One region of the Exiguobacterium alkaliphilum genome, then DNA from elsewhere that is predicted to be linked to it. Evidence: a T-box and tRNA genes for the amino acid it is inferred to sense, from the RefSeq annotation. Region 1 holds a T-box; the other holds one or more tRNA genes.

Region 1 (11,705 bases):
TTTATCTGTTCGGATTCGCCTTCATACTGCTACTCATCGGTCGCAGTTCAGTCCCTCTTCCTATCGCTTTCACGACCGCTTTTATTCCGTTTGAAGTTTCGGAGCCGACCTATCTCCCTCTAAAATCGACGGATACATATGGCAACGTGATTCAATTAAATCAGGCTCGTCTCGTCTATAAAAACGACACGGAACAGTTGACCGTCTGGGCGACGACAGACCTCGGTTGGAACCATGTCGCGACGTGGGACGAACCTGTCACATTAGGGGATGGGTCAAACGCTTATTTCAATGACGTGGACGACACTCAAATGGTGAGCTGGCAAGATGGAGGCGTCGAATATGCGATTGATTACAAGGGGCATCGCCTGTCTAAAGACGATTTATTACGAATCGCAAGTTCAATTCAATGATTTCAAACAAAAAACGATCTCACGCGAGATCGTTTTTTGGTGCAAGCTTCGGTTTCATGACTGCCGGCGCAGGCTGTTCAATCACATCGTCCGTCATCATCTTCGTGACGACACGTCCCGCGATCGAGACGGCGACGAGCGTATACAGTGCATTCGACAGCGGCAAATAGATGAGCGAAATCGCCAAGACGATCACATCAAAGGCGATGAGGATCGTTCCGACCGAAATTCCGGTCCACTTCGACAAGCCGAGGGCGAACAAATCGTCCCCTCCCGTCGCTCCGCCTGACTTTAAGACGAGCCCGAGACCGTAACCGGTCACGATACCGCTCGCGATGGCGGCAAAGAGCGTTGCCGGCCACACTTGTACGTCAAACGTGAGCAAGTCGAGCCGATCCCACATCGCATAGCTGAGCGAAAGTGACGACGCCGCAAGCACGGCTTGCCCGACGAAACGCCAGCCTTTCCACCACAATGCGACTAAAAAGAACGGGATGTCGAGTACGATCATCGAGATTGCCGGATCGATATCAAATAAATAGCGGCCGAGTAACGATAACCCGACGAAGCCCCCTTCTGCCAAACCAAACTGTTCATTCAAATAATAATAACCGAACGCCATAATCAGCGTTCCGAGCACTATGGTAGCAACTCGTTTCATTCCGATTGTCCTCCCCGTTTTCAACGGAGAGGAGGATCCTCAGTCGTAGCTGCGGTTCCATCTGTTCCATCTCCGATCTTCCGTTTGTTGATTTTTACATGAATTCAGCTGTAAAAACTCAACGCTAGAAGTCCGGCAGTTGGAACAGAGGCCACGTCCTCTCGGTATCCATAAAACCCTTCCTTTCTAAAATTGCGCGTAATAATAGAATCAGTTTACCACAATTTCAGTATTCTTTCATTAACTGTACATTTAGTGTAAGTTACGTTTCGGTAAATTCTTCTTGCCGAACCACCACCAGTTCCAGTCCCCGAACAGCTTCATCAAGGATGGGACAAGCAATATCCGGATGATTGTCGCATCAATAAAGATAGCGAGCGCAATCCCGACCCCGAGTTGCTTGATCGGACTGACACCGGTGAAGGCGAACGCGCCGGTGACGACGATCATGATGATTGCAGCGGACGTGATGATTTTACTCGTCTTCGCGAGTCCCATCTCCGTCGCGTAATCGTTGTCCCCGGTCTCCCGGTAATATTCTTCAATCCGTGAGACGAGGAACACCTCGTAATCCATCGACAGGCCGAACACGAGCGAGAAGATGAACACCGGCGTCAAAATACTGATCGTCTCGGCGTCATAGACGTAACCCGATTCGAAGATGATGACGAGGAGTCCAAACGTCGCGCCGAGACCGAGCACGTTCATGATGATCGCTTTAATTGGAATCAAGATGGAACGGAACGCCCACATGAGGATGACGAACGTCGCCAAGATGACGGTGATGACGGCATACGGGATGCTGTCATAGATTTCCTCGTAAATCTCTTCGTTGAACGCAGCCGGGCCCCCGACCTCGAACCCCTTCTCGCGCCAATCGCGGACGAACGCCTGCGCTTCTTTATCGCTCGGCGGCACGTCGAAGCTGACGTTGACGAGGGCGAGGTCCGTATTGCCGTCAAGCGTGACGAGCCGGTCGAACGCCTCAAGTTGTTCCGGAGCAACTTCGGCGAGCTGTTGGAACGCTTCCGGTTCGAGCCCGGATGCCGTCAAGAACGTCGTCACGTTATCGACGATCGGTTCTTCGTTCAATTCGTCGGTCAACGCGACCAGCTCGTCCAAAATCATCGAGTCGGTCAAATCGTTCGTCTCGAACAAGAGGACTGCATCCGTCGCGGTCGCGCCAAACACATCATCCCAGCGTTCTAAGGCGGCACGTGACTCATACGATGTCGGCAACGCATCGGCGGCCGGAATGTTCAGCTCTAAATCGCGAACGAACCAAAGGCTTGGCAACAAGAGGAGAAGCGCAACGAGCGTCATCACGACCGGACGTTTCATCACGAAACGGGCGAGCTGTTGCCAGCGCACTTCAGAACGGACCTCGTTCGTCTTGATGAGACGTCCTTTGTTGATCGCATCGCCGACGATGTAAAGTGCTGACGGCAACAGTGTGAGCGCCGATAGGACGGCACCGGCGACGGCGATGAGCGCGCCGAGCGCGATGGCTTGGAAGACGTCCACTTGAATGAACAACAACCCGGCCAAACCGACGAACACACAAAGCCCTGAGAAAAGAATCGAACGTCCCGCCGTTGCGACCGTCCGAACGATTGCCGCTTCCCGCGACTTCCCTTTTGCCAACTCTTCACGATAACGGTTGACGAGCAGGAGCGAGAAATCGATACCGAGCGCGATGGCAATCATGGCGACCGCGTTCAATACGAAAATCGAAAGCTCCATCGATTGGGCGAAGAAAAAGAGCGCCCCGGCGGCCACGATGAACGTGATCACCCCGACAAAGAGTGGCATGAACGCCGCGAGCGGTGTCCCGAAAACGAGCAAGAGAACGACGAGCGCGACCGGAATCCCAATCAGCTCGGCCCGAATCAAGTCGTTCTTCGATGCCTCGTTCAAGTCATCGGCAAACACCGGCTCACCGGTCAAGCGTACGTCTGTATCCGTATTGGTGATCAACGCGTCCCGGACGGCCTCGATTGACGCCTCGGCCGTCTCGTAGTCGTCAAACTCGAGGAGCAAATACGCGACGTCTCCGGACCGCGCGTCCGGATTCTCATTCGGTGTGATGACACCTTCGACACCGTTCACCGTTTCGAGTTGATCGCGCTGTGCGTCGAGCACCGCGTCGAGGTCCCCGCCTTCAAGTAAGACGATCATCGACGCCCCGGCCCGGTCGAACCGGTCATTCAATTGATCTTCCACTTGGGCGAAGCGACCGTCTTGAATCGCAAACCCGTTCCCCCTCAACTCACCAGGGAGCTGTAGCCCGAAATAAACCGATACCGCCAATAGTAGGGTCCAAATCGCGACAACTATGTAGCGCCAGCGGACCAAATGCTGTCCTAATCGTTCCATTCTTGTCCTCTCCTCTCCATCTCACAAGACTCTTCCCGTTTTGACGGTCTTTCATCAGAGTCTTCACAAAAAATTCCTGAACCTTGAATGAGGTTCAGGAACGTCAACGCTCGAACACTTGAATCCAGCTGTGACAAAACCGGCGTGGCGTTGACAAGACGACGAGCCGGTCACCCAACTCGTCTAACAACATGACTTTCAATAAGGCGTTCTCGGCACACACGTCAGAAGAGAAGCGTTCGTGCTCGCGGTCAAACAACTGGAACGACGTCGTCGACGTGATGGCGGTCGTCGTTCCGATTTGGTCGACGATGACCGTATCTCGCTCCCCGCCGTACGGGATGACCCACCGTTCCTTCGCCGCGACATCTTCGACGAGAAAACGTCGATTCAATTCATCATACAACGTGACAAGCCCCGGTGCCGTGAAACGTTCAAAATCATAGTCCGGTTGATACGCCAAGTCGATGACGGCACCGAACGTAGGGACTTCCTCGTAACGACTGTAGCGGAACGTCTTGTCGCGCACGTTCAAGGCGACGAGATCGGACTCTGCCGAGTACAAGTATAAATCGTCCCCGTCCCAATGCGATAAGTTACTGAACCAATCCTCGTGAAACGCGCGTGGTATCGGATGAGACTCCATCGTCCCTGTTTTGAGGTCGAGGACTCCGTATGTTTGCAAGTCGCGGAACATCGCGACCGCTTTCTTTCCATGTGGCTCTATATAAAGTGCGCACGGCGTCCATTCCCACGCGAGTTTCCATTGGATTTGAAACGTCTCGTCAAAAAATAGAAAACCGGTTTGCGCCAAATACAACATCCATCCTCCACCGACACGCTCTAACCATTCGACTGTCTGATGAAATTGATAGTCTGCGACTTGTTTGTACATTTGATCACTTCCTAGCTTAAGCTTAGCAACGACCGAACCGTTTGACGATTTTCAATGTGTTCCGCGAACACATTCTCATTCCATCCCGTTTTACTGTATACTGACGGTAATGAATGAATGGAACGAAAGGAGGGAGCGAATGCGCCCACTTCAACTATCACCCGAGACCGCGGTCGAACTTGCCAAGAAATTAAACGTACCACTTGAGGAACTGATGCATATGCCAAGACACATCCTCGTTCAAAAAATGATGCAACTTGAAGCAAGCGAAGCCGAGGCACCAGACGAAAAGGAGACGGAATGACGTCTCCTTTTCTTGTGCTCACTTTTGCTTGTTCTTGCGTTTTTTCGTGACGTACCAGAGACCGAGGAGCGCGAGCGCGGCCCCACCGGCGACAGCGTACTTGCTGTAATCCGGACGACGTTCCGTCACGACGAGCGTCGATAATGGCGTAATCGTCATATGACGGTCTTCGATGAGACGCGGTGCCGTCAAATTGACCGTATGATCTTCGACGTTCACTTCAAACTTCCCGGACGGCAACTTCACGTCGACCGCCTCTTCAAGGCCGTTATGGTAAACGAGATGACGTTCCACGTATCCTTCGACGTGGCGATGTAGCTCATACGCAATCACGCCTTCCTCCTCGTCGAAGAAACGTAAGTGTTTCCGAATCTGCTCCGCATTCTCGAGACGGAACAACGGATACTGCTTGCGTAAACTAATCAATCCTTTGACATACTCGACGCTCGGCGTCTCAAGCTCGGCCCGGCTCCAGTCCAAGCGGTTGATCACTTCACCAGAGTTGAAACTGTTCTCGTCTCCGTCTTTTGTCCGGAAGAACTCTTGGCCGCTATGGAGGAACGGAATCCCTTGCCCGAGCAACACGATGGACGTCGCGAGTCGATGGCGACGACGGCGCGTCGTCTCGTCATCGTCCGGATTCGTCACGGCGAGCTTGTCCCAAAGCGTCAAGTTGTCATGGCACTCCACGTAGTTGACGACTTGGTTTGGCTCATCGGCAAAGCTTTGACTCGTGACCGCACCGGCGATGCCACGTTTCACGTCGGCCGTCATGTCGAGATTGCCGCTCACCCAGCCCGGCAAGTCTTCGATGAACACGTCACCGCGCACACCGTCGCGGATGGCGTCATTGAATTGGGCGATGCGCGGCATCTTGCGGGCGTTATGTTGGTTCGCTTTCTTGCGTACCGATAGCGGCGTGTCGAGATCCCAGCCTTCCCCGATGACGAGGATGGACGGGTCGACCCGGTCGAGCGCTTTGCGGACTTGGTTCATCGTCTTGACGTCATGCAGCCCCATCAAATCGAAACGGAAGCCGTCAATCATGAACTCTTTCGCCCAGTATGTCACACATTCGACGATCAGCTTACGCATCATCGCTCGCTCCGACGCCGTATCGTTGCCGCACTTAGACCCGTCAGCGAGCGTACCGTCCTCGTTCAACCGATAATAATAGTCCGGCACGAACTGACCGAGCGGCGTCGTCAACGCATCATACGTGTGATTGAAGACGACGTCCATGATGACACGGATCCCGCGGTCATGGAGCGCTTGAATCAATGCCTTCAACTCGATGATACGGGCGGCCGGATCGTCCGCTGACGAGGCGTACGAGCCTTCGACCGCAAAATAGTGGACCGGATCATAACCCCAGTTGTAATTGTCTTCACTTTCTTTCGCCTCGTTGACCGAGCCGTAGTCAAAGAACGGCATGAGTTGCAAATGCGTGATGCCGAGCGAGGTGATGTAGTCGAGTCCGGTCGGATAGCCGGTCGGCGTCTTCGTGCCGACCTCGGTCATGCCGAGGAATTTACCACGATGCATGACGCCGCTGTCCGGATGGCTCGTCAAGTCGCGGACGTGTGCCTCATAGATGACCGCTTCTTGCGAAGAGTGGAAGAGCGGTCGTTCTTTCACCCAATGGTCCGGTTGTAGCGACGACGGGTCGAGCAGACAGCCCCGTTTGCCGTTGACACCGACGACTTTCGCATACGGGTCGAGCGATTCGACACGTTTGCCGGCGACGACCGCCTCGAACACGTAAAACTGTCCTTCGAACGTTTCCCGGTCGAGTTCGATGACCCAAGTCCCTTTCTCGGCGCGCTCAAGCTCCATCCGCTCGAACTTACGGGCTTTTGCCGTCCGGAAAAGCTTGACGGTCATGCCGTCGGCGACGGGCGACCAAACACGCAACCGGATGATGTTGTCTTTAAACGTCACCCCGAGGTCTTTCCCGTGATATGCCATATGGTCTAAATCTACATTTGTCTGTTGATCGATAGTACGTTCCATTCTTTCACTCCTTCACTACTTCAAATCTGCTATCATTATAACAAAACCCTCATAAAGGATGGATGAAACATGGCAAAAGACAATTCTTTTGATATCGTGTCAGAAATGAACCTCGAAGAAGTGAAAAACGCGATTCAAATTGCGGAGAAAGAAATTTTGAACCGCTACGACTTCAAAGGGTCAAAAAGTGAGATGTCACTTGAAAACGGTGACCTCGTCCTCGTCTCCGATGATGACTACAAACTCGAGCAATTAAAAGACGTCCTCATCACGAAGATGATTAAACGTGGCGTCCCGACGAAAAACCTCGACTACCAAAAAGTTGAACGCGCCCTCGGTGGTACGGTCCGTCAACGCGTCAAGTTGAAGAGCGGCATCGACAAGGATGACGCGAAGAAAATCAACAACGCCATCAAAGAATCGAAACTGAAAGTGAAGTCACAAATTCAAGACGACCAAATCCGCGTCACAGGCAAGTCGCGCGATGACCTCCAAGCCGTCATGCAACTCGTTCGAGACCTCGAGTTGTCGGTCGACGCCCAGTTCACGAATTACAGATGAAACTCGCCATCATCAGTGACCCACACGGTTCGTTCGCTGATTTGAAAGCCGTCCTCGAATCCGTCCGGCGCGAGACGGAACATATCCTTTGCCTCGGCGACTTGTACGAGTGCCATATCGGCAAAAAGCGGCGCAATGAACGGTTCCATGACGTGACAGACGTCGTCACGTACGACCCGGACTATGAGGCACTCCTCACGTTCCCGAGCCTGCGCGGCAATCAAGAGGAGCGAATCGACGAGGTGCTTGTCGTGTCTCACCCAATCAAGACGCGCATCGCGCTCTTGCCGGAACAGACGACGCTCGATGAGGCATTGTTTTTGCATGGCCATCAAGTGAAGTGGAACGAGGACTGGGAGCCAATCGTCGACAAAGGCAAGTACCCGCTCGTCTTTATCGGGCACAGTCATATCCCCGGCATTTACCGAAAAGGTCGCTCGTTGCCTTGGGAGATTGGGACGCCGTTTAAATTGAAAAAGAAACGCTACGTGATCAACGTCGGCGCGATCATTTTCGATCGGGAATGGTGTTTGTACGATACCGAAGCACGGACCGTGACACGGATGAAGGCATAAGAAAAGGGACCTTAAAAAAACAGGTCCCTTTTGTCGTGCTTACATTTCCTCTGGAGCTTGAACACCAATCAAACGGAGTCCTTCGGTCAAGACGATCGTCACCGCTTTGACGAGGGCGAGACGCGACTGTTTGCCGGCGTCTTCTTCCAAGACACGGACGTGGCCGTAATACTTGTTGAACGCTTGGGCCAAGTCAAGGACGTAACGGCTGATGATTGACGGCTCACGACGCTCGTGGGCACGTGTGATCACGTGTGGGAACGCGTTGAGCATCGTCACGACACCCCATGTGTAATCGTCGTCCGCACCGGTGAAAGCCGATCCGTCGTAATTCCCTTTACGAAGAAGTGAGTTCGCGCGTGCGTTTGTGTACTGCACGTACGGACCTGTCTCCCCTTCAAACTTGAGCATGCTGTCGAGGTCGAACTCGATGTTGTTGATGCGCTCGTTCTTCAAGTCATGGAAGATGACCGCGCCGACACCGACCATGCGTGCCACGTCGTCCGCGTTCGCAAGTTCCGGGTTCTTCTGGGCGATGTTCGCTTGCGCTTTCTCGATCGCTTCTTTCAACACTTCCTCGAGGAGGACGATGCGGCCTTTACGCGTCGACATCTTCTTCCCTTCTTGCAAAATCAAGCCGAACGGCACGTGGTGCATCCCATCGACGAAGTCGTAACCGAGTTTACGAAGAACAGAGAACAGTTGCTTGAAGTGAAGCGCCTGCTCGCCGCCGACGACGTAGTTCGCCTGGACGAAGTTGTACGTCTCATGACGATATACGGCTGCCGCGAGGTCACGCGTCGCATAAAGCGTCGCACCGTCTTTTTTCTTGATTAAGCACGGTGGCAAGTTCTCGTCTTCGAGTGAGACGACCATCGCCCCTTCACTCTCGACAAGAAGATTCTTCTCTTCGAGCATGCCGACGATGCGGTCCATCTTGTCATTGTAGAACGCTTCCCCGTTAAAGCTGTCGAACTCGACACCAAGAAGGTCGTACACTTTTTGGAACTCTTTCAGTGACTCGTCACGGAACCATTGCCAAAGCTCGGTCGCTTCTTCGTTTCCGTCCTCGAGCTTCTTGAACCAAGCGCGACCTTCGTCTTCGAGCTCCGGTTGCGTCTTCGCTTCCTCATGGAAGTGGACGTACAACTTTAAAAGCTCTGCAATCGGGTTGGCGCGCACGGCTGCCTCGTCGCCCCATTTCTTATACGCGACCATGAGCTTTCCGAACTGGGTGCCCCAGTCGCCGAGGTGGTTGATGCCGACGACGTCGTAGCCGTTCTTACGCGCGATTTGGTTGATCGCATTTCCGATCACGGTCGAGCGCAAATGGCCCATCGAGAACGGCTTGGCGATGTTCGGTGACGAGAAGTCGGTCACGATCGTCTCGTTACGCGTCGCGTGCGTCGCGTAGTCCGTCTTTTCGTCGAGCACCGTGTTGATGATTTCTTGCGAGACGACGTCACGGCTCAAGAAGACGTTGACGTATGGGCCGGCCGCCTCGACTTTCGTGAACAAGTCGTCGTTCAAGTCGTTCGCGATATCTGTCGCGATCATGACCGGGGCCTTGCGATACGCTTTCGCGAGTTGGAAACACGGGAAGGCGAGATCCCCGTGTGCTTCATGTTTTGGTTTTTCGATCAAGTCCTCAATCTGGTCGACCGTCAGTTCGTCGCCGATGACACGGGACAGTGCTTCTGCATACTTGCGTTCATAACTCATTTCATTTCCTCCTTGTCCTCATTCACAACATAAAAAAAACGCCCTTTGCACAGATGCAAAGAGACGGGATGGCCCGCGGTACCACTCTTCTTGCCTGCATGACGCAGACCGCTTTATCGGTGATAACGGGGGTCCCCCGGCTACGCCTACTCAAGGTTCGGGTAGCATCTCAAAAGTGCGTTTCGCGACGTCTGTCAGCCTAGGCTCTCACCAATCCCTAGGTCGCTTTGTTGACTCGACAATCGTTACTCTCTTTTTCATCGACTTTCGTCTATGTGGTTGAAAAGCAATTTCATTATAGAGGATAATTCCTGTAGACTCAATGCTAGAATTCCGCCATCATGAGGATTAGGCAGGACTGTCGCCGCATCATGCCGAATTTTACGATACACCATCGATTTCCCACAGTAGGAGGGGCCATGAACCATTTCCGCAAGATGTCTGCCCTCGGTTGGGGTGTTTGGAGTTTATTTCTTCTGCTGACCGTCACCTTGTTCGCGACAGGCGTATTGAACGCACCGGCGATCGAGCCGCTGCCGTTCATCTTGATCGCGTTACTCGTCATCATCTTCCAAATGGACTCAATCGAGCGTAAAGGCGTTTATTTCACATTTTCAGAAAGCATCGTCCTCATCATCTTTTTATTCTTCGATTTTGAGACAGCGTTATTCGTCAACCAAATCGGATTGCTCGTCTTCCAATTCGTCAACTTGAAGCCGCGCGTCGCGCTCAGGCGTTTCCGCTTCACGTACCCGTGGAATGCGATCACGTCTTTCTTAGAACTCGCCATCCCGGCAAGCGTCTATTTGGCGCTCGGCGGACAGACCGGTCTTGGGTTTTATACGCAAGACTCGTTCCTCCCGCTCGCCGGACTGATTCTCGCCATCATCGTGAACACCGTCATTCAAAAGTATCAAGTCGGTTGGTGGTTCCGTGTCGATGTGCCCGTCCGTGATTTTTTAAGCATCGCGTTTTACACGTATATCGTCAGCCTCGTCTTTATTTTGGCCGCTTCCTTTTTCCGCGAGACGAACTTGCTCGTCGTCAGCAGCATCGCCGCCGCGCTCACGTTTTTCATCAAGCGGCTGTTAATTCAAAAAGGACGGCAAGACGCGTTCAAATCGCTCATCGAGCAGTATGACGAGGCAAAAGAAGCTGTCTCCTTGTCGCAAAGCGAGGCCCAAGCGATTGAAGTATTTTTAAACCAGTGTGAACGGCTGAATCAATATGACGCCGGCTTCGTCGAGTTCGCCTTGTTCGACCGCTCGCTCTACTTCGACTTGAAGACGCGTCAACCAGTCGAAAGGCCCCGCGTGTTCGACTTACTCGAAACGTCGCATCCTTTCGAAACGTCGGTCGAGTATGAGATGCGGTTTGAATGGGACGGTCCATTATCCGAAGAGTTCCATGACGACTATCATAGTTTTATCTCGGTCCGGTCCGAGGAGATCGAAGGCATTCGCACATGGCTCATCATGACAGGCGAACACGCTTACGGTTACCCGCTCATCATTCAGCGCGAAATCGTCAAGCTGCTCAAATCGTTCAATCGGACGATTAGCCGCTGCCATGAGCGAGACCGCTTGTATACCGAGAGCCGGACGGATAGTCTGACGCTCCTCGCCAACGCGCGGGCGTTTTACGAATATGGAATTCAACAAATTTCAGACGGATCGATGTACCCCATCTCCGTCGCCATGCTCGATATCGATTTCTTCAAGAAAATCAATGACACGCATGGTCACCAAGTCGGGGATGGCGTTCTCCAAGAGTTCGGCCGACGGATTCGCCAGGCGCTTCGGACCGAGGACTTTGCGGCGCGCTACGGAGGCGAGGAGTTCATTCTGCTCTTGAACCATTGCGACACCGACCAGGCCGTCGAAATCGCCGAGCGTATCCGGCAAAAAATCGAAGCGACGCCGTTCCGTGTCGACGGCATCGACATCCAAGTGACCGCCTCAATCGGGGTCGATACGATTCAAGCGTTCGGTGATCAACGACTCGACGACACGATTCGAAACGCCGACCGGGCGCTTTACGTCGGCGGCAAATACGCCGGGCGCAACCGGGTCGCCCATTTTCAATATTTGACGACCTGACTCATCCCTATGCGAAGCGCATAGGGATTTTCTATTGACAAACCGGTTCGAAACAGATAGGTTAGGGAACGTGTCTTATAACTAAA
Region 2 (17,525 bases), 1.1 Mb from region 1:
GAAAGACGTACAGCGCCGCCCGAAAGCCCGCCCCTCAGGAAAGCGGCGTGCGGCCAGGGTGGCTAAAGGACGATCAAACAAAGGAGCATCATCCCGAGTGGGACGACGCTCCTTTGTTTGACGTTTGTGCCGTCTGGTCACAGGTTCATCTCATACTCCATCTGTTCCCAGTCCATCATCGGTGCGTCGTATAACGTGAACGAGCCGATAATCAACAAGATGAACAGAATCGGTCCGGCGATAAGCAGAATAATCCCGAGGTTGCGCATCTTTTTCGACCGGTTCCAGTAGAAGATGATGGCGACGATCATCGAGATGAGCGAGCCGGATAAGAAGAAGCCGACGATGTTCAAAATGAATAATAACAGGACCGTTTCGTTTTTCGTCGCAGCGTACTCACGCCACATGTCGACAAGCGACTTAATGAGATAGACGAGTGCCGCAATCGCGACGATGAAGATAAAGATGACGGCAATCAAAAATAGTGAGTTCATGAATTTCACCTCCTCCTAGTGGTCTATACCCTATTTACGATGCCGAGACGAATTTGTTTCATTTTTTCTGACACGCCACGACTCACTTTCGCTGACGCCAATCGTAGAGAGTTATGATACAATAATGAGCGTGAAAGGGGCAGATACTCATGCAAAATATCGTACGTACGGCTCAACTCGTTGAGCGCTTCAAGTTGAAAGTCGTTGCAGGTGAAGAAGGACTCCACCGTCCTGTCGTCACACCTGACCTCAGTCGTCCGGGGCTCGTCCTCGCCGGCTACTATACGCACTATGCGAAGAACCGCCTGCAAGTGCTCGGCAAGACGGAGCTCACGTTCTACGCGAGCCTGTCTGAAGAGAGCCGGCGCGAGCGGGCGAAGATCTTGTGCACGGAATCGACACCGGGCATTCTCATCACGCGCGGCTTCGATATCCCGAAAGAGATTCAAGAACAGGCCGAGGCGGCGAACGTGCCGCTCATGCAGACGAACGCGGTGACGACGTCCATCGAGTCACAAATCACGAACTTCCTCGAGATGGAGCTCGCACCGATGACGGCGATGCATGGCGTGCTCGTCGACATTTACGGCGTCGGTGTCTTGATTAAAGGCCAGAGCGGTGTCGGGAAATCCGAGACGGCGCTCGAACTCGTCAAGCGCGGCCATCGTCTCGTCGCCGATGACTCGGTCGAGATTCGCCAGACGGGCGACCAACTGCTCGTCGGGTCGGCACCGAAACTCATCCGGCACTTGCTCGAGATTCGCGGAATCGGCATCATCGATGTCATGACGCTCTTCGGAGCCGGGGCCGTTCGCTCGCACAAGAAGATAAGTCTCATCGTCAACCTCGAGAACTGGGATGCGGGGAAAGTATATGACCGTGTCGGGCTCGACCATAACACGATGAAGATTATCGACAGCGAAGTACCGCTCCTCACGATCCCGGTCCGTCCGGGACGTAACTTGGCCGTCATCGTCGAAGTCGCGGCGATGAATTATCGCCTGCAAAACATGGGCATCAATACCGCGGAAGAGTTCGCCGAACGTCTCGCGAACGCGATCCACGATAACGAAGGGGAGATGGAATGATGGTGGAGCCGACGTTTGATCGTGTAGCGTTTGAAATCGGGTCGCTCCCGATTTACTGGTACGGGATGATTATCGCCTTCGGGGCGATGCTCGGACTTGTACTCGCCTTGTTCGAAGCGAAACGGATCAACTATGATTCGGAACGACTCGTCGACGTCGTCATCTGGTCGATCCCAATCAGTATCGTCTTCGCCCGTGTGTATTACGTCGTCTTCCAGTGGGACTACTATAGCCAAAACCTCGGGCAAATCATCGACATCCGGCAAGGCGGGATTGCCATCCACGGTGCGATTTTCGGGGCGCTCCTCGTCGTCGTGATCTACAGCATGCGCAAGTCGACGTCGTTCTGGAAAGTGACCGACATCCTCGCGCCGTCGCTCCTGCTCGGACAAGCGGTCGGGCGTTGGGGCAACTTCATGAACCAAGAAGCGCACGGCGATGAGACGACGCGTAGCTTCCTCGAAGAGACGCTCCGTCTCCCGGACTGGATCGTCAACCAGATGTTCATCGACGGCGTGTATTACTTGCCGACGTTCTTGTTCGAGAGCGTCTGGAACATCCTCGGTGTCATTCTGCTCGTCGTCTGGCGCGTGGTCGGCAATCCGCCGCGTGGCTACATCTTCTTGTCGTACCTCGTCTGGTACTCGGTCGGCCGCTTCTATATCGAAGGGCTCCGGACGGACAGCCTCATGGCAGGCGACTTGCGGACGGCCCAAATCGTCTCGATTTTGATGATCGTCTTCGGTATCGTCATGATGGTCGTGCGCCGCAAAGCGAAACGGTATGATGACCCTTCAGAGAAAGGACTGTTTGATTGATGGATACGTTACTGTTTGATTTGGACGGGACGTTGCTCGACACGAACCCGCTCATCCTCGCGAGCTTCCGGCACACGCTCGGCTACTACTTCCCGGACGAGACGTATCGGGATGAAGACTTGTACCCGTTCATCGGCCCGACGCTCGAGAAGTCGTTCCGTGAGCTGAACGAGCCGGAATGGAAAGAGATGCAGGCGTTTTACCGGAGCTTCAACATCGCGATGCACGATGCCCTCGTCGCCGAGTACCCGGGCGTCATCGAAGGACTCTATCGCCTGCACGCGAAGGGCTATAAGATGGGTGTCGTCACGTCGAAAGGACGTCCGGTCGTCGAGCAAGGCTTGCGCCTGTTCAACATCGACCATTTGTTCGACGTCGTCATCACGGCCGACGACGTCGAAAACGAGAAGCCGCACCCTGAACCGGTCGAACGTGCCCTCCGCGCGCTCGACGCCGCGCCGGAACGCGCCGTCATGGTCGGGGACAACGACACGGACATCTTCAGCGGCAAGAACGCCGGGACGAAGACGGTCGCCGTCGGCTGGGCGCTGAAGGGCCGCGCCTTCCTCGAGTCGCTCGAGCCGGACGTCATCATCGAGTCGATGGAGCATTTCGAGGCGTGGCTCGACGAGGTCACGGTCCATGCGTAAGACGGAACGGTTCCGTCTCGCCGGGCCGAACCCGCTCTGGCAGATGTATCGGACGATTCGGTTCGTCCGCGTGTTCAAGAACACGGCCGTCGTCATGGTCGGCCGCTTCTTCCCGTCGGTGAAGGCGAAGCGTTGGTTATATCGGACGTTTCTCGGCATGCGGATTGGGGAGTATAGCGCCCTCGCCCTCATGGTGACGCCGGACGTCATGTTCCCGGAGCGGATCTCGATTGGACGTAATACCGTCATCGGATTCAACACGACGATTCTCTGTCACGAGTACCTCGTCGATGAGTATCGAATCGGCGACGTCTCGATTGGGGACGAGGTGTTGATTGGGGCGAACGTGACCATCCTTCCAGGTGTCACGATCGGCGACCGGGCCGTCGTCGGTGCCGGTGCCGTCGTCCATCGGGACGTCTTACCGGGCGAGCGCGTCGTCGGGGCGAAGCTCCAAACGGTCGACACGAAATAGACACAATTTAGCACGAAATCAATTTCTTGCGGTGACGAACGTCACGACTTGAAAATACTTGAGCGGTATCACTTTTTCACGAAGCGATACCGTTTTTTTGTGTCTTCAAGCGACTCGGGGCGGCTAACAAGTTTTTGCCGAAAAGCAATTATGAGACCCTATAAAATATATTCATTATAGAAGGAATATAGTCCCGATTTTTTTTAAGTTTTACAGTTGCCCTCGCCGTTTGAGTGCGGTATTCTTAACCCTGCAACTAAAAAACGATTTAGCATTTGATGTGGGGGATTTAGAATATGGAAGCGAACTATGAAGCTCTAATGACGCTACCCGAACCAGAATCTCCGCTCGCTGCGGAGCTCCACTACTATAGAGGTCGTCGCGCGTTACGAGAAGGTCGCCTAGATGAAGCGACTTTTTTCATGGCTGAAGCTACGGCTGCCGCCACGCATCGCGTCGATTACCATAAACAGTACGCTGAACTGTTATTTGAAGTAGGAGAGGTCTACCACGCCAACGACGTGTGGAAACGGGTGCTACAACTCGATGATACGGCGACAGAGGCCCTTTACCACCTCGCGAGCAACTGTGCCTACATCTCACAATATGAAGAAGCGGCCACGTACGCGAGCCGCTACCTCGAACAAGAGGCGAACGGTCCTTACGCGGAATCGGTCCAGTCGCTCCTCGAACTGATTGAGCTCGAGCAAGAGCTTGAAGACGAAGAGGAAGACGAGTTGATCACGTGGCATACGGAGGCACAGCGTCAAATCGACAAAGGCCGCTTGTTTGCCGCCAAGTCGACGCTCGAGCGGTTGATTGACCGCTATCCGACGTTCTGGCCGGGCTATAACAATTTGGCGGTCGTCCATTTCTATCTTGGGAACGACGAGACGGCGTTCGAGACGCTCGGGTACGTGCTCGATGAGAATCCGGGCAACTTGCATGCGATTTTGAACACGATCTTGTTGCTCCATGAAGCCGGACAGTCCGAGGCGGCGCTCCAACTATCAGCCCCGCTGACGCGCGTCCGTCCGCTTCAATTCGAAGTGCGCTATAAACTCGCGACGACGCTCGCGCTCGTCGGGCATTACGATCACGCCTACGAAGAACTCCGGCTCTTGAAAGAGCGGGGCTTCCGTGGGGATTCACTGTTTGGGCATTGGCTCAGCGTCTCCGCCTACAAGACCGGACGTCTTGAAGAGGCGGCGACCTATTTGAACGGTGAGCAAGCGAAGCAAATCGAGGACAAACAGTCGTTCGATATTCGCGACAACCTCGAGTTCCGCTCGGCGCTCGTCCAAGGCTTGCGTCAAGAAGACGATTTGGCGCGGATCGAGATTATCCGCATCATCGCCAAACTTGAAGACGACGAGGCGTTCGAGGCGCTCGCGCTGACGAGCACGGTCACCGATGACGAGACGGTCATCGCTTTCGCGAAGAAGTGCCAAGCTGTCATCTGTGCCGTCCCGTTTAAAGGTGACGCACGTATCGAGCGTGCATACGAAGCGCTCGTCTTGGCTGAACGGCACGTCTCGGAAGCCGAGCAGATGAGCCTCGAAGGCGACTTCTACGAACGATTCGCGCGCCTGTTGCTCGGACAGCACACGTTTGACGACGTCACGGCATCGGCCGCTGCGTTCGTCTGGATGTTTTATGCGAAACGGGACGCGCTCGTCCTCGCGGACTGTGCCGACGTGTTCGGGGTCGACGTCTCGACGCTCACGGACACGATCCGTTCGTTCAAAGCGACACTCGAACGAGCATAAAGATAGACGATACCTCCCGAGGTTTCATATACTGAAGGCAATCAATTTCATGCAGAGGTGGTATCTTTATGACAGAAGAAAAAATCTATGACGTCATCATCATCGGGGCCGGCCCGGCCGGAATGACGGCGGCGCTCTACGCATCGCGCGCCAATTTGTCGACGCTCATGATCGAGCGCGGCATCCCAGGTGGCCAGATGGCAAACACAGAAGATATCGAGAACTATCCAGGGTACGACAGCATCCTCGGTCCGGACTTGTCACAAAAGATGTTCGACCACTCGAAAGCGTTCGGCGCGGAATACGCGTACGGTGACGTACAGCGCATCTCGGACGAAAACGAATACAAAATCGTCCACGCCCATAACCGTGACTATAAAGCACGCGCGATCATTCTCGCTTCAGGCGCGCAATATAAAAAGATTGGCGTCCCGGGCGAAGAAGAGCTCGGCGGTCGCGGCGTCTCGTACTGCGCGGTCTGTGACGGCGCGTTCTTCAAAGGCAAGAACTTGTTCGTCATCGGTGGCGGCGACTCTGCCGTCGAAGAAGGCGTGTTCTTGACTCGTTTCGCCGACAAGGTGACGATCGTTCACCGTCGCGACGAGTTGCGCGCCCAGAAAATTCTTCAGAAGCGGGCGTTCGACAACCCGAAAATCGACTTCATCTGGAACCACACGCTCCAAGAGATTAAAGAAGTCGACGGCAAAGTCGGCGGCGCACGTCTCGTCAGCACGATTGACGGCACGGAGACGGACTATGACATCGACGGCGTCTTCATCTATATCGGAATGAACCCGATCACCGGGTTCGTCCAAGATCTCGGCATCTTGAACGAACAAGGCTATATCGTCACGAACGAGGCGATGGAGACGAAGATTCCTGGAATCTTCGCTGCCGGCGACGTTCGCGACAAGACGCTCCGCCAAGTCGTCACCGCGACGAACGACGGATCGATTGCCGCGCAAAACGCGCAACACTATATCGAGGGTCTCCTCGAGGCGTTGCACGAACAAAACGCGTGATTCAACGGAGAAGGCATTGCGGGCGACCGCAATTCCTTCTCTTTTTTTCGAGCGTTCGCTATACTAAAGAGTGAAGAGCGCTACACACACGGCTCGGTTGTCAAAATTAAGGGGGCGTCATGGAGATGGAAGACTTTAAAGGATTAGAAGAATTGATCATCATCAGCGGGATGAGCGGGGCCGGGAAATCGGTCGCGATGAATAGTTTCGAGGACCTCGGCTATTTTTGCGTCGATAACTTGCCGCCAGTCTTGTTGCCGCAACTGATCGATGTCATCAGCTCGGTCCGTCCGAAAATCGCCGTCGCCATCGACACGCGGACGCGCGACTTCATCGATAGCCTGTTCATCGTCATCGATGACTTAGAAAAGAAGAACGTCCATCCGCACTTACTTTATCTCGAGACGCGGGACGACGTGCTCGTCCGCCGCTATAAAGAGACGCGCCGGTCACATCCGCTCGCACCGGAGGACGCGCCGCTCGTCGGCATCAAGATGGAACGCGAGCTGCTCGAAGGGTTCCGCGACCGGGCGCATACGCTCTACGACACGAGCGATTTGAAGCCACAGATGCTCAAGGACCGGATCTTGCTCCAGTTCAACGAGGAACGCATCCCGTTCACGGTCAACTTCATGTCGTTCGGGTTCAAGCACGGCGTGCCGCTCGACATCGACCTGTTGTTCGACGTCCGCTTCATCACGAACCCGTTCTACATCCCGGAGCTCCGTCCGCTCACGGGCCAGACGAGCGAGGTGCAAGACTACGTCATGTCGCACCCCGAGGCGCGGGCGTTCTATAAGAAGCTGATTGACATGCTCGAATTCCTGTTGCCGCAGTACAAGCGGGAAGGAAAGACGCAAGTCGTCGTCGCGTTCGGCTGTACGGGCGGGAAGCACCGCTCGATCACGTTCGCTGAAAAAGTATCGGAACATTTCGCGGAGCGCTATAACGTCAAGACCGTCCATCGCGACTTGGCGCACGCGACGAAGGAGAAATGAGATGAGACGCGATCGGAAAGTTGTCGCCATCGGCGGCGGTACCGGACTATCGACGCTCGTCCGCGGGTTGAAGCATTATCCGCTCGACATCACGGCCATCGTCACGGTCGGGGATGACGGGGGCAGCTCAGGACGGCTCCGCGACGAGTTCCATATGTTGCCTCCGGGCGACATTCGAAACGTCATTCTCGCCTTGTCGGAAGTCGAGCCGCTCATGGACAAGATTTTACAGTATCGGTTTGACAGCGGGTATGGCCTTGAAGGGCACTCGCTCGGAAACCTGATGCTGACAGCGGCGACGCATATTTGTGAAGGCTCGTTCGTCAAGGCGGTCGACGTCTTGTCGCAACTGTTGAACGCACAAGGTCGCGTGCTCCCGGTCACGGAGACGCTCATGACGCTCGCGGCCGAGTTCGAGGACGGGACGATCGTCAAAGGCGAGTCGAAGATCCCGCTCGTCGAGAAACCGATCAAGCGGCTGTTCTTGCTCGAGGACGGCATCAAGCCGGCACCAGGGGTCGTCGAGGCGATCCATGAGGCGGACGTCATCGTGCTCGGGCCGGGCAGTCTCTATACGAGCATCATCCCGAACTTGTTGATTCAAGAAGTGCGCGACGCCATCGTCGAGGCAGGCGTCCCGGTCGTCTACATTTGTAACGTCATGACGCAACCGGGCGAGACGAAAGGGTATGACGCGATGAAGCACTTAAAGGCAATCGAGGCGTATCTCGGCAAATCGTCGATTGATACGATCGTCGTCAATAACGAGCCGATTGAAGAGACGTACCTCGAGCGTTATCTCGAGGACGGCTCCGAGGAGGTCCGCTTCGACCGCAAGAAGCTCCGGAACTACGGGACGAACGTGCTCGCCGGGGACATCGTCGACTATAACCGTGACTACATCCGTCACGACTCGGACGCGATTGCCGGGCTCGTCATGCAGCGCGTCCTCCGTATCAAGAAACCACGCTTGTTCCAAGAGCTTGAACTGAAATAGAACGATTGATCAAGAAAGGAGGGGAATGAGATGAGCTTTGCTTCAGACGTCAAAAAAGAATTGACCCAACTGACCGTCACCGATGCCGAGGCGAAAGCGGAACTGTCCGCCCTCGTCCGGATGAACGGTGTCATCTCGCTCGCCCTCGGGCGCGGGATGACGCTCGACGTCTCGACGGAGAACGCGGCCATCGCCCGACGGATTTATTCCCTGATGAAACGACTGTACGACCACCACCTCGATTTGTTCGTCCGTAAGAAAATGCGGCTGAAGAAGAACAACGTCTACATCGTCCGCGTCTCCCAGCACGCCGAGACGATGTTGAAGGACCTCGAGATTCTCGGTGAGCATTACGAGATGATTCGGACACTCAACTCGGACATGACACGTGACGAGAATTTGGCCCGTGCCTACTTGCGCGGCGCCTTCCTCGCCGGTGGCTCAATCAACCATCCGAAGACGTCGTCGTATCACCTCGAGGTATACAGCTTGTACGAGAACCATAACCAGGCGCTCCGAGACCTCGCCAACCGGTTCGGCTTAAACGCGAAGACGCTCGAGCGGAAAAAAGGGCATATCCTCTACATCAAGGAGAGCGAGAAAATCTCTGACTTCTTGAAGCTCGTCGGGGCGACGCGCGGGATGCTCGATTTCGAGGACGCCCGTATCATCAAGGACATGCGCAACTCGGTCAACCGGCTCGTCAACTGTGAGACGGCCAACTTGAACAAGACGGTCGGGGCGGCGCTCCGCCAAGTCGAGAACATTAAGTATCTCGAGCGGACGGTCGGCCTCGAGGTGTTGCCGACGAAGCTCCGTGAGATCGCCGAACTTCGGGTCACGCATCAGGACGTCTCGCTCCAAGAACTTGGCGAGATGCTCGAGACAGGACCGATCTCGAAGTCCGGCATCAACCACCGACTCCGGAAGATTGACCAGATTGCCGAGAAAGTCCGAAAGGGCGAAGAAATCGGCTCCTCGTGAGACCGGTTGCGCCAAAACCATTCTTCCTATATAATTAGCAATTGTGTATAGGATTTTGAAAAGCGAACTAAAGGAGCTTTATGATTATGGCGAATGATAAGAAACGACTTTCGCTCACGATTGACGCAGAACTTGACCGCGTCATCACCGAGCGTGCAAAAGAAATCGGGATTCCAAAAAGTGCACTCGTGACGTTTGCGACGAGCCTTTTCCTCAACCAACTCCGGGCGGAAGAGATGCTCTCAGGCAACACGAACGCAATCTATCAAGTCATCCGTAAGGACTATGAGTTGCTCACAAGTGTCCGCAACTTAGATAACTAAGCGAAAGGCTGACTGCGGTCAGCTTTTTTTGGTTGCATCCGCCTGTGAAATTTGGAATAGTGGAGATATTGAATCGATAGGAGGTCGATGGAATGGGTCAAATCTTGCTCATCTTGTTGTTACAACTACTATACGTCCCGGTGCTCACGCTCCGGACGATTATGCTCGTTAAAGGGAAGACGGTCATCGCCGGATTGTTCGGGACGCTCGAGACGCTCATCTACATCTTTGCGCTCGGCATCGTGTTCCAAGACTTGACGACGCTCGGCATGGTCGTCTACGCCGTCGGATTCGGACTCGGGATCCTCGTCGGCGGATTCGTCGAGCGGAAGCTTGCGATTGGCTACAACATGATTCAAGTGCACACGCAAGAGTTCCCGGCCGAGCTCATCCAAAAGATGCGCGACAGCGGCTACGGGGTGACCCATTATCAAGGGCAAGGCCGTGACGGCGTCCGCTATCGCCTCGACGTCTTGGCGGCCCGGACGCGCATGAAAGAGTTGCGTCAGCTCGTCGAGCATTACGAGCCGAAAGCGTTCCTCGTCGCGTTCGACCCGATTGACTTCAAAGGCGGCTATATGATGAAAGGGCTCCGTCGCCCGAAATGACGGACGAGACTCACGGAAAGTGGGTCTTTTTTTGTGGGAACGGGAATAGGGGGTCAAAGGAGTGGGACGAATGAGACGAAAAACGATGTGGTTTTGGGTGATCGTGTTGATCCTTGTCGGAGGGATTGTGTACGGGCTGTCGTTTTGGCAGACGTCTTCCGGCGTCAAACCGCCGCTTCCAACCGTGAAGGTCGGATCGGTGACGGCCGAAGTGAAGCAGTCGACGTATTGTTGGGCGAATGGGGACGAGGCCGTCTGTGAAGATCACGCCTTGCCTGAGCCGGACGACTTGCAAATTGTGACGGTCGAACCCGGTGCAACGATTGACGTCTCGTTCCATGAAGCGCCGGACAATGAGACGTTCCATCAAATCGTGGACGGGGAACTCATCCCGGCCGAGCGAATCGTCCCATCGGAGCCAGGCGTGTATCTGTTCGAGACCGGCGGGGACTGGGCGAATGGGGATAGTCGCTACGTGTTCGGGGTCGAGGTGACGGAATAAAGAAAATCCCTTCTCAGACGAGAAGGGATTGATGTGTTAACGCGTCATGACCTTGTCGATGAGACCGTAGTCTTTCGCTTGGTCAGCAGACATGAAGTAGTCGCGCTCTGTGTCGCGCTCGATGACTTCAAGCGGCTGGCCTGTGTTGTCGGCCATGATTTGGTTCAACTTCTCACGCATCTTGATGATCCGCTCGGCGTGGATTTTTATGTCCGACGCTTGACCTTGCGTGCCGCCGAGTGGTTGGTGAATCATGATCTCCGCGTTCGGCAATGCGAAGCGTTTCCCTTTTTCACCGGCTTGGAGCAAGAAGGCACCCATCGATGCGGCCATTCCGATACAAATCGTCGACACGTTCGGCTTGATGAAGTTCATCGTGTCATAAATCGCCATTCCGGAAGTGATCGAACCACCCGGGCTGTTGATGTAAAGCGAGATGTCCTTATCTGGGTCCTCGGCTGCAAGGAAGAGGAGCTGCGCGACGATCGAGTTGGCGACGTTGTCGTCAATCGCACTTCCGAGCAAGATGATCCGGTCTTTGAGCAAGCGTGAGTAAATGTCATATGCGCGTTCCCCACGACCTGTTTGTTCGATAACTGTTGGAATTAACATTGAATCTGCCTCCTTTATGTAGGTTGTAAACATATCATACCGTTATAGTCAATGTTGGTCAAACGATAGTCATCGTTTTTCACCTATTCCACGATTCGAATGTGCTGAAACGAAAAAAGAGGCCAGGCGTGTGCCTGACCTCTTACATGTGATACACCCGGAGAGATTCGAACTCCCGACACCTGGCACCGGAAACCAGTGCTCTATCCCCTGAGCTACGGGTGCATGTTCTCTGACACGATTTATTATACATTTGTTTTTTTAAAAAAGCAATCCTGTTTCATGACCTTTTTTTGAAGCGGCGTGGAGTCGCTTCCGCTACAATAGGAGGCGAGGGGAGTGACCGAGATGCAACGGCAAGAGCAGCATCAAGTACAACGACAACAATTGACGCAAGACATGCTACGGCGCCTGCCCGTCCTAGAGGCGGACCGGGCCGCCATCGTGTTCCAACTCGGACGGCTCGCGGCTCGTAGCGGACAGGTCGCCAAAGGGAACGGCATGGTCGAGTGGATTGCCGACGCGGGGGCCGGTTTCGAGGCGCGTCTGTTCGAGCAGATCGAGGAAGGGAGCGGGACGGAAGCGGAGAAGGCGCTCCAACGACAGCTCGTCCTCGCGCTCGACCATCGGGGGCTGTTGCCCGAGACGGATGCGATGCTCGCGGACCAATTCGGTGTCGAGGCGAGCGCCATCGAGTCAGCGCGCCGGGCGCTCTTGTTTCTAGAACCGACGGGCGTCGGAGCGAAAAACGAACACGAATGCCAATATCGACACGCCATCGAACACGACGACCCGCTCGTCTTGGACGTGTTCGAGGCGATGGAGGCGGGCGTCGACGATGTCCCGGGCCGCCTCGGGTTGAGTGCGTCCGAATTCGATCGCGTCACGCGCCTCATCGCGACGTTGCCGAAAGTGCCACTATTATATGAAGAAACCGAACAAATTTTCCCAGAGCTCGAAGTGAGACGGGAGGACGGACAGCTCGTCACGACGTGGTTCACGCCGGCACTCGACATCGAGGCGGACGCAGAGCTGACGTGGTGGCACGACACGCTCGCGATGCGGGCGAAGACGTTGCAGTCGATTTGGGACGTCATCGCGGAACGGCAGGCGGACTGGTTGAACGGGGAGCTCGTATTACACCCGTTGACACGAAAAGAAGTCGCCGCGCGTATCGGTAAACATGAGTCGACGGTCGGGCGGGCGATTCAACAGAAGTTTGTCCGCACCGAGGGCGGCACGATGGCATGGCGTGATTTGTTCGTGCGGGCGACCGTGCGGGGACAGTCGCCGTTCATGATCAAACGCATCATCGCCGAGCTGATTTGTTCCGAGACGGCACCGCTTAGTGATCAGGCGTTGACCGAGGCGCTCGCGAACGAAGGGTATCACGTGACGCGACGGACGGTCGCCAACTATCGGGAAGCGCTCGGTTTCGGCAACTCGCGGGAACGGGAGCGGCAACTATGGAAAGGAGAGAGTTGAATGAAGCTGACACTTTATCGGCGTGACAACTGTTCGTTATGCGAGGAGGCGCTCGTCATGCTCGAATGGTTGCGAGAGGACTATCCGTTCGAGCTCGAGCAAATCGACATCACGACGGACGAGGCGCTCGAGGCCAAGTACTTGTTCGAGATTCCGGTCGTCATATATGAAGGGCACGTCATTAGTCAAGGGCGATATGATGACAGCAAAGTTGAAGATTTTGTTAAGTATACGCTTACATCGAAAAAAAACGTTTAGAGGGGTTGCAAGACGGAAAGGTGATTGATAAGATGGACTCGTAGCGGTGGGACGTAAAAATAAAAGTGGGACAAAAAATGTCCACACTTGAGGTCGAGGGGGAATGAGGCATGATCCAGCAACTGATTCACGTTCAGAAGCAAATCGTCCCAGACCTGCTCGACACGCTCCGACATCGTTACGACATCTTACACTATGTCCGTTTGATGCAGCCGATTGGCCGCAGGACATTGGCCACGAGCCTCGGGCTGACGGAACGCATCTTAAGGCGAGAGGTCGACTTCTTGAAAGACCAAGGTCTGCTTGCAGTCGCCACTCAAGGTATTTCCCTTACAGAATCGGGCCGAAACGTTCTTCGGGACTTGCATGAGGTCATGGGAGAGATCCTAGGGATTTCAGAAGTCGCACGAGAACTCGAGCAAAAGCTCGGCGTTCGCCAAGTCGTCATCGTACCGGGAGACTCGGACGAGACGTTCTGGGTACAGCGGGATATCGGACGGGCCGCCGTCACGCAGTTAAAAGCGCGACTGGCACCGGACGACAATATCATCGCGGTCACAGGCGGGACGACGATGGCATCTGTCGCGGCGATGATGTCGCCCGATAAGAAAGAACGGCCGATGCATTTCGTACCAGCGCGCGGCGGACTCGGTGAGACGCTTGAACTTCAGGCGAACACCGTCTGTTCAAGGATGGCGGACCGGGCCAACGCAGACTATCATTTGCTCCACATTCCAGACGAAGTGTCGCAAGAGACGTTCGAGCGGATGGTGGAGGAACCTAGCATAAAAAATGTGCTGGAAATGATTAGAGCGGCGCGAATAGTGGTACATGGAATTGGTGAGGCCGAAACGATGGCGAAGCGCCGTCGCGCCACACCGGAGCATTTGCGGATGATCGAACGGCATGAAGCCGTCGCCGAAGCGTTTGGCTATTATTTCAACGCGGAAGGTGAAATCGTGCATCGGGTCAAGACGGTCGGCATTCAATTAGAAGAGCTCGACAACATGGACACCGTCATCGCGGTCGCTGGAGGGAAATCGAAGGCGCAGGCGATTGCCGCATATGCGAAACATACGCCGAACATCATTCTCGTCACGGACGAAGGTGCGGCAACAGAATTATTAACGTGTTATTAAAGAGTTGACCCCCGTTGGCTCTTCAATAAATAGCTTCTACCCTAAGGAGGAAATTAACATGGCAGTAAAAGTTGGTATTAACGGATTTGGACGTATCGGTCGTTTGGCATTCCGCGAGATCATCAAAAACGAAGGAATCGAAGTTGTTGCAATCAACGACTTGACTGACACGAAGATGCTTGCTCACCTTCTCAAGTACGACACGACGCAAGGTCGTTTCGACGGAGACGTTGAAGTACACGACGATCACTTCCTCGTAAACGGCGAGAAAGTTCTTACACTTGCAAACCGCAACCCAGAAGAACTCCCATGGGGCGAGCTCGGTGTTGACATCGTTCTCGAATGTACTGGATTCTTCACAGACAAAGAGAAAGCGGAGCTTCACTTGAAAGCTGGCGCGAAAAAAGTTGTCATCTCGGCACCAGCTACAGGTGACATGAAGACTGTCGTTTACAACACGAACCACGAAATCCTCGACGGTACAGAGACAGTTATCTCTGGTGCTTCATGTACGACAAACTGCTTGGCGCCAATGGCGAAAGTTCTCCAAGATCAGTTCGGAATCGTTGAAGGTCTCATGACGACGATCCACGCTTACACAGGCGACCAAAACACGCTTGACGCGCCACACCCGAAAGGTGACTTCCGTCGTGCGCGTGCGGCAGCAGCGAACATCGTACCGAACACGACTGGTGCGGCGAAGGCAATCGGCCTCGTTATCCCAGAACTTCAAGGTAAACTTGACGGTGCGGCACAACGTGTACCAGTTGCGACAGGTTCACTCACAGAGCTCGTAACAGTTCTTGAGAAGACTGTATCGGTTGACGAAATCAACGCAGCGATGAAAGCAGCAGCAAACGAGTCTTACGGTTACACGGAAGACGAAATCGTTTCTTCTGACATCGTCGGCATCACGTACGGTTCACTCTTCGACGCGACACAAACGAAAGTCATGACAGTTGGCGACAAGCAACTCGTTAAGACAGTTGCATGGTACGACAACGAAATGTCTTACACTGCACAATTGGTTCGCACACTCAAGCACTTCGCTGAAATCGCGAAGTAAGTTCGTGAACTAAATAGAATCAAATAGGAGCGGAAACAAGAGATTGTTCTCCGCTCTATTTATGAAATTGAAATGCACGACACATGGAGGCGAAGGTTATGAACAAAAAGTCTATTCGTGACATCGATGTAAAAGGGAAACGCGTCTTCTGCCGCGTTGACTTCAACGTTCCACTCAAAGATGGCGTCATCCAAGACGAGACGCGCATCCAAGCGGCTCTTCCGACGATCAAGCACTTGATCGACGGCGGCGCGAAAGTCATCTTGGCGAGCCACCTCGGCCGTCCAAAAGGCGAGAAGAACCCTGAGTTCTCACTCGCACCGGTCGCGGCACGTCTCGGGGAACTCCTCGGCAAAGATGTACCACTCGTCGAAGAAGCATATGGCCCGGTCGCGGAAGAAGCGGTCGCAAAACTTTCTGAAGGCGACGTCGTCGTGCTTGAGAACGTTCGTTTCTACCCAGGTGAAACGAAAAACGACCCGGAACTCGCAAAAGGCTTCGCATCACTTGCTGACGTCTTCGTCAACGACGCGTTCGGTGCGGCTCACCGTGCCCACGCTTCAACAGAAGGTATCGCGCAAAACGTGGACCACGCGGTGGCTGGTCTCTTGATGGAGAAAGAACTTGAAGTCCTCGGGAAGGCACTCTCGAATCCAGATCGTCCGTTCACGGCGATTATCGGCGGATCGAAAGTTGCTGACAAGATTGGGGTCATCGACCACCTTCTTGACATCGTTGACACACTCATCATCGGTGGCGGTCTCTCGTACACGTTCTCGAAAGCACTCGGGCACGAAGTCGGAACGTCACTCCTTGAAGAAGACAAGCTCGACCTCGCACGTCAATTCATGAAAAAAGCAGAAGACAAAGGCGTGAAGTTCTTGATGCCGGTCGACTGTGTCATTGCGAAAGAATTCGGCGAAGAGACATACGTCGGACCAGTCGATATCGACTCGATCCCTGCGGATCACATGGGTCTTGATATCGGACCGAAGACAGTCGAAATTTACGCGGAAGCGATTCGCGAATCGAAACTTGTCGTTTGGAACGGACCGATGGGCGTATTCGAACTCGATAAGTACGCTAACGGAACGAAAGGTGTCGCTCAAGCACTCGCAGACAGCGACGCATACTCAATCATCGGTGGTGGTGACTCAGCCGCGGCAGCAGCCAAGTTTGGCCTTGCTGACCAAATGAGCCACATCTCGACTGGTGGCGGCGCTTCACTCGAATTCATGGAAGGCAAGAAACTTCCAGGCGTCGAGGCGCTTAACGACAAGTAAAATAGAGGAGGGTTATCGATGCGTAAACCGATTATTGCAGGTAACTGGAAAATGAACAAAACACTCTCGGAAGCAGTCGCTTTCGTCGAGGAAGTCAAAAACAACGTCCCGTCAACAGACAAAGTTGACGCGGCAATCGGCGCACCAGCTGTCTTCCTAGCTCCAATGGTAGAAGCAGCGAAAGGGTCAGACTTGAAGCTTGGTGCCCAAAACATGTACGACAAAGACAGCGGGGCGTACACAGGTGAGACGAGCCCAGCGATGATCGCGGACCTCGGTGTGACGTACGTCATCCTTGGACACTCAGAGCGTCGCGAATACTTCGGCGAGTCGGATGCGTTCATCAACAGCAAAACGAAAAAAGCGTTCGAACACGGTCTTACGCCAATCGTTTGTGTCGGTGAAACACTCGAGGAGCGCGAAGGCGGCAAGTTCGAAGAAGTCATCAAGACGCAAGTCGAAGGTGGCCTCGCGGACCTCTCAGCTGACCAAGTGAAACAACTCGTCATCGCCTATGAGCCAGTCTGGGCAATCGGTACTGGTAAATCAGCGGACGAAGCAGACGCGCAAAGCTCATGCAAATATGTTCGTGACGTGGTGAAAGGCCTTTACGGTGAAGACGTGGCGGCTGCAGTACGCATCCAATACGGCGGTTCTGTAAAACCTGAGAACATCAAGGAGTATATGGCGCAAGAAGACATCGACGGCGCACTCGTCGGCGGTGCTTCACTTGAAGCTGCTTCGTTCCTCAAGTTGTTGGAGGCGATTTAAATGGCAAGACCAGTCGCCCTCATCATCTTAGATGGTTTTGGCATGCGGGAAGAGACGTTCGGTAACGCGGTCGCTGCGGCGAACAAACCGAACTTCGACCGTTTCTGGGAGACGTATCCGCATACGCTTCTCAACGCGCAAGGCGAGTACGTCGGCCTTCCGGAAGGACAGATGGGCAACTCG

What was found. The T-box of region 1 lies ahead of argS (arginine--tRNA ligase). A T-box ahead of a tRNA ligase gene usually reads a tRNA of that ligase, here a tRNA-Arg.
Region 2: it has a tRNA-Arg gene. The T-box ahead of argS (arginine--tRNA ligase) is inferred to sense a tRNA for this amino acid. The anticodon was not compared.

What each region holds. Positions count from the first base shown of each region.
Region 1 is NZ_CP073101.1:38,724-50,428, forward strand. It holds gene KB235_RS00255 (hypothetical protein) at 147-413, shown strand; gene KB235_RS00260 (YitT family protein) at 433-1,074, opposite strand; gene KB235_RS00265 (MMPL family transporter) at 1,327-3,450, opposite strand; gene KB235_RS00270 (hypothetical protein) at 3,554-4,345, opposite strand; gene KB235_RS00275 (YycC family protein) at 4,485-4,649, shown strand; gene pulA (type I pullulanase) at 4,668-6,662, opposite strand; gene KB235_RS00285 (YajQ family cyclic di-GMP-binding protein) at 6,732-7,223, shown strand; gene KB235_RS00290 (metallophosphoesterase family protein) at 7,220-7,798, shown strand; gene argS (arginine--tRNA ligase) at 7,838-9,520, opposite strand; T-box leader at 9,577-9,790, opposite strand; gene KB235_RS00300 (GGDEF domain-containing protein) at 9,940-11,619, shown strand.
Region 2 is NZ_CP073101.1:1,175,449-1,192,973, forward strand. It holds gene KB235_RS06135 (hypothetical protein) at 138-494, opposite strand; gene hprK (HPr(Ser) kinase/phosphatase) at 644-1,582, shown strand; gene lgt (prolipoprotein diacylglyceryl transferase) at 1,579-2,400, shown strand; gene ppaX (pyrophosphatase PpaX) at 2,400-3,050, shown strand; gene KB235_RS06155 (acyltransferase) at 3,043-3,525, shown strand; gene KB235_RS06160 (tetratricopeptide repeat protein) at 3,822-5,294, shown strand; gene trxB (thioredoxin-disulfide reductase) at 5,363-6,316, shown strand; gene rapZ (RNase adapter RapZ) at 6,442-7,314, shown strand; gene KB235_RS06175 (gluconeogenesis factor YvcK family protein) at 7,316-8,311, shown strand; gene whiA (DNA-binding protein WhiA) at 8,342-9,295, shown strand; gene KB235_RS06185 (hypothetical protein) at 9,382-9,618, shown strand; gene KB235_RS06190 (DUF2179 domain-containing protein) at 9,711-10,226, shown strand; gene KB235_RS06195 (hypothetical protein) at 10,297-10,728, shown strand; gene clpP (ATP-dependent Clp endopeptidase proteolytic subunit ClpP) at 10,765-11,340, opposite strand; tRNA gene KB235_RS06205 (tRNA-Arg) at 11,493-11,565, opposite strand; gene KB235_RS06210 (RNA polymerase factor sigma-54) at 11,689-12,825, shown strand; gene KB235_RS06215 (glutaredoxin family protein) at 12,826-13,083, shown strand; gene KB235_RS06220 (sugar-binding transcriptional regulator) at 13,194-14,222, shown strand; gene gap (type I glyceraldehyde-3-phosphate dehydrogenase) at 14,281-15,288, shown strand; gene KB235_RS06230 (phosphoglycerate kinase) at 15,387-16,571, shown strand; gene tpiA (triose-phosphate isomerase) at 16,590-17,342, shown strand; gene gpmI (2,3-bisphosphoglycerate-independent phosphoglycerate mutase) at 17,343-17,525, shown strand, end outside.